DNA from 2 places in the Brevundimonas sp. P2_A6 genome. Region 2 is predicted to be linked to the other one. Evidence: predicted binding sites of a transcription regulator. Region 2 holds the regulator's gene; the other holds the start of a gene.

Region 1 (2,395 bases), on a different contig from region 2:
CGCGCTGGAATCCGGAATGGGCGAAAAGGCGGAATAATAGACGCGGCGCAGGCCATAACCCCCATACAGCGAGGCTGACCGGTCGATGATCTCGGTGTCCGGCGCGCCGTCCGCTCCGATAATCAACTGCGTCGACTGCCCGGCCGGCGCGAACTTCGGCGGCTTGGCCCGATCCTTCTTGCCCGGCCGGGCCGCCTCGACCGAGCGGCGCACGTCGGCCATGGCCTTCTTGATGACACCAACGTCCTTCTGCGGCGCGAACCGGCCCATGGCCTCGTCTCGAGGCAGTTCCACGTTGGCCGACAGACGGTCGGCATACAGCCCCGCCTCCGCCACCAGCTTCGGATCGGCCTCGGGGATCAGCTTCAGATGGATATAGCCGCGAAAGTCGTGCTCCTCCCGCAGGGTCTTGGCCACCAGCACCATCTGCTCCATCGTATAGTCGCCCGACCGGATGATCCCCGACGACAGGAACAGACCCTCGATATAGTTCCGGCGATAGAAGTTCAGCGTCAGCTCGACCACCTCGTCCACACTGAACCGTGCCCGCTGCACGTTCGAGGAGGTCCGGTTGATGCAGTAGACGCAGTCGTAGATGCAGAAGTTAGTCAGCAGGATCTTCAGCAAACTCACGCACCGTCCGTCCGGCGTATAGGCGTGACAAATGCCCATTCCCTCGGTCGATCCGACGCCCTTGCCGTCTTTTGAATCGCGTTTCGACGTCCCGGACGATGCGCACGATGCATCGTATTTCGCCGCGTCGGCCAACACCGACAGTTTCCGCCTGAGATCGAGCTGAGCCATATGTTGCCATTATGTTCTCATTGGGGGAAAATGGCTAGAGCACAAACGACGCACGACCTTCCCCCCCGTCATCCTCGGGCTTGACCCGAGGATCGGACGTTCAGCGAGCCGGATTTATGGAACGCCCCTTCATCGCGACGTACATCATGGCTAGCCGCCCGTTCGGTGTGATCTACATCGGCTCGACCAGCGACCTTTATCGCCGCGGCCATCAGCATCGCAGCGAAGCTATCAATGGCTTCACCAAAAAATACCATTGCGGAATGCTCGTCTGGTACGAGCCGCACGAACTCATGGTCAGCGCCATTCATCGAGAACGGCAATTGAAGCGCTGGAACCGCCCGTGGAAGATGCAGCTCATCGAGCGTCGCAATCCAGATTGGTGCGACCTCTTTCCTTTTCTTCTTGGTGAAGCGTCCGATCCTCGGATCAAGTCCAAGGATGACGGAGGGGTGGCGGCCTTCCTCGCCAACCTGGCCAAGGAGGATGATGCCGACCAGGCTGCGGCACCCTACTTCAGATAGTTCAGCAGGCTGACGTCCCGCAGCTGGCTGACCACCTGGGCGCTGGCCTGGACCGCGATCTGCGACAGTTGCAGGTCGGTCACCGCCTTGGCCAGGTCCGCGTCCGTCCGCTTGGAGACCATTTCATCCAGCGAGGTCAGCTGCGCGGTGTGGCTCAGTCCAATCTGTTCGACCCGCTTCTGCAGCGAGCCGTTGCGCGACGCCACGTCCACCGCGGCGGTCTTGGCCGCATCCAGCCGCGACAGCTGGGCGGTCAGAAAGGCCTTCTGCGCGTCGGTCGGTTTGCCGTTCAGCGGACCCGTCGCCGGATCGTCGTTGTAGGCCTTGATGTCCTTGAAGATCTGGAAAATCGTCGATCCCAGATCGCTGGCCAGATAGCCCGTCTCGATCGAGGTGTTCTCGGCCACGCGCGACACCGGTTTGATCGTATCGTTGTTGAAGGTGCCGGCGATGGTAGGGGCGGCCGCGAGGTCTGAAAGGGTTGCGACGGATACGGGCGGCTGCGTCGTATTGGCCCCGCCGAACAGATATCCGCCCTGGTGTCGCGCATTCAGCCCGCCGGTGACGGAGGCAAACTGTCCTTCCAGCTCCAACAGCAAGGTGCCCGCCGAATCCGACGCCAGGACACCGCCGATGGCCTCGCGCGCTCCCCCGATGCCGTCGATCACCTGGTTCAACGCCAGGTCCTGCGCTTCCAGACGGGCCCCCACGACCTCGCCCGTGTCGATGAAGCCCTGCACCCGGCTGGAGGCGGCCTTCAGCGCGGTCAGGGTCTCGGAGCTGCGGCCGAAGCCGGTCAGGTCCGTCGCGTTCTTCTGGGTCGAGACGCGGTTGGCCGCATCGGCCTGCTGCTGCTGCGACGCCATCAGGTTCAGCAGGGCGGACTGGAAGTTGCCCGTGGTCGAAACGCGGCTCATCGCACCATCCCCAGAAGCGTGTCGTACATGTCCTGCGCCGCCTGGATCAGGCGGGCGGAGGCGTTGAAGGCCTGCTGATAGGTCGTCATCAGGACCAGTTCCTCGTCCAGATTGACGCCCTCATAGTTCGACTGTCGGGCGTCAGCCTCG
Region 2 (2,395 bases):
TCCAGCATTTCAACCGGACGGCCGTGTTCGGCCTGATCGCCAACCTGGCGACATCGCCAATCGCGGATTTCGTCATGATGCCGGCGCTGGCCCTGGGGGCGGTTCTGGAGCCGGTCGGGCTGGGTGGGCCGTTCCTGTGGGTGGCGGGCAAGGGCGTCGATGCCATGCTGTTCGTCGGCCACTGGGTCGCCGAGCTGCCCGGCGCGGTCCGGACCATCGCCAGCGCGCCGGACTATGTTCTGCCGATCTCGTTCCTGGGGGTGCTGTTCGTCTGTCTGTGGCAAGGGCGGCTGCGGTGGGTCGGGCTGCCGTTCGTGTGCGCCGTGCTGCTGTGGCCACGCGATCCGACACCGACCGTCTGGATCGGCGATGGCGGCACGAATGCAGCGTACAGCGTCGACGGGCAGGCGGTCGTGGTGCGGCCGGGGGTGCGCGCGTTCGCCACCGACCTGTGGTCACGCCGACGGGGGCTCTCCGCCGTGGATCGCCCCGAAGAGGGTTGGGTCTGCGCGCGTTATTCCTGCGCGCCTGAAAAGGTGGATGCAACGATCGCGCTGTGGTGGGGCAAGACGGCACCGGACGCCGAGGCGCTGTCATCTCTGTGCGCATCCGCTCCGCTGGTCAGCGTGCGGGCGACGGTGTCAGCCCTGCCGGCCGCCTGCGAGGGGCGACTGGTGCTGGACGGCGTCGACTACGCACGCGGCGGAGCGGTCGAGCTGTGGCGGACGCCTGACGGTTGGCGGGCCGTCTGGTCGTCGGATGCGCGCGGCGACCGGCCGTGGAGCCGGATCGGTGATCCGGACTCCGGAGACGCGGCCCCTGTTGATGCCCTCTAGTGGTATTGGCGGATAAGGCCGACCAGCTTGCCCTGAACCTCGACCTGATCGGGGCCGAAGATACGGGTCTCGTAGGCGCGGTTGGCGGGCTCCAGGGCGATGGAATTGCCCTTCTTGCGCAGTCGTTTCAGCGTCGCCTCCTCGCCTTCGACCAGGGCGACAACGATCTCGCCGGACGAGGCGGTGTCGACGCGCTTGATGACGACCAGATCGCCGTTGAGGATGCCCGCCTCGATCATCGAATCGCCCTCGATCTCCAGCATGTAGTGCTCGCCCGCGCCCAGCATGGATTCGGGCACGGCATAGCGGCCGTGATCCTGTTGCAGGGCGGCGATGGGAACCCCCGCCGCGATCTTGCCGACCAGGGTCAGCTCGCGGGTATCGTTGGCGGGTTCGAGGGCGGCGCTGCGTCCGCCACCCTCGATCACGGCAGGCTTGAAGCCCGCGCGGCCCCGCACCGGCCCGGTCGTGGCCTGCTCCGGCAGCTTCATGACCTCGAGAGCACGAGCGCGGTGGGCGAGGCGACGGATGAAGCCGCGCTCCTCCAAGGCCGTGATCAGCCGGTGGATGCCCGACTTGGACGCCAGATCCAGCGCCTCCTTCATCTCGTCGAACGAGGGGGAGACGCCTGTCTCCTTGATCCGCTCGTGGATGAACATCAGGAGTTCGTGCTGCTTCTTGGTCAGCATGGTGAGAATCGCCCTCAGAACAAGTCGTGAACCGTTGCCGATGTTCTGTAAGTGTTCTTGCCTAATGTCAACTTAACGGGAAACGGGCTCCAGCAAGATGCGCGTCGCCGCCTCGACTTCGCTCTGACGCATCAGGCTTTCGCCGACCAGGATGGCCCGCGCCCCTGCCGCCGACACTTCGGCCACGTCCGACGCCGTGAAGATCCCGCTTTCGGCCACCAGCAGGGCACCCGCCGGGGCCATGGCGGCGTAGCGGGCGGTGGCGGACAGATCGACCTCGAAGGTGCGCAGGGATCGGTTGTTGATGCCGATCAGGTCGCCGCCCAGGGCCACCGCGCGGGCCATCTCGGCCTCGTCGTGGGTCTCGATCAGGGCGTCCATGCCGAAGCGGCGGGCCTCGGCCAGCAGGTCGGCGGCGAGCGCGTCGTCCACCATCGACAGGATGATGAGGATGGCGTCGGCGCCCAGGGCCCGGCTCTCGGCCACCTGCCAGGGATCGACCAGGAAGTCCTTCCTCAGACAGGGCAGGGCGGTGGCGGCGCGGGCGGCCCCCAGATAGTCGTCGTGGCCCTGGAAGCTGGGTTCGTCGGTCAGGACGGACAGGCAGGTCGCGCCGCCCGCCTCATAGGCGCGGGCCAGGGCGGGCGGGTCGAAGTCTGCGCGGATCAGGCCCTTGGACGGACTGGCCTTCTTGATCTCCGCGATCAGGGCGGGGCGTCCGCCGTGCGAGCGCTTGCGAAGCGCCGCCAGGAATCCGCGCGGCATGCCGGCGACCATGGCCAGCGATTCGACCTCGGCCAGCGGGCGGGCGGCCTTTCGGGCGGCGACGTCCTCGCGCTTGTAGGCTGCAATCTGTTCCAGGATGTCGGT

Evidence for each region. Region 2 encodes LexA, which represses DNA repair genes until DNA is damaged. Its sites were predicted from a motif close to ATGTTCNCNANNTGTTCT; they were not measured.
Region 1: the regulator LexA is predicted to act here: its motif matches at 805-822, upstream of AC1DW4_RS12075 (putative DNA modification/repair radical SAM protein).

Annotation. Positions count from the first base shown of each region.
Region 1 covers NZ_JBFUCZ010000004.1:228,956-231,350, forward strand. Annotated here, with positions in the region: gene AC1DW4_RS12075 (putative DNA modification/repair radical SAM protein) at 1-804, opposite strand, end outside; gene AC1DW4_RS12080 (GIY-YIG nuclease family protein) at 921-1,328, shown strand; gene AC1DW4_RS12085 (flagellin) at 1,316-2,245, opposite strand; gene flgK (flagellar hook-associated protein FlgK) at 2,242-2,395, opposite strand, start outside.
Region 2 covers NZ_JBFUCZ010000001.1:964,575-966,969, forward strand. Annotated here, with positions in the region: gene AC1DW4_RS04910 (ComEC/Rec2 family competence protein) at 1-836, shown strand, start outside; gene lexA (transcriptional repressor LexA) at 833-1,525, opposite strand; gene trpC (indole-3-glycerol phosphate synthase TrpC) at 1,598-2,395, opposite strand, start outside; gene trpD (anthranilate phosphoribosyltransferase) at 2,395-2,395, opposite strand, start outside.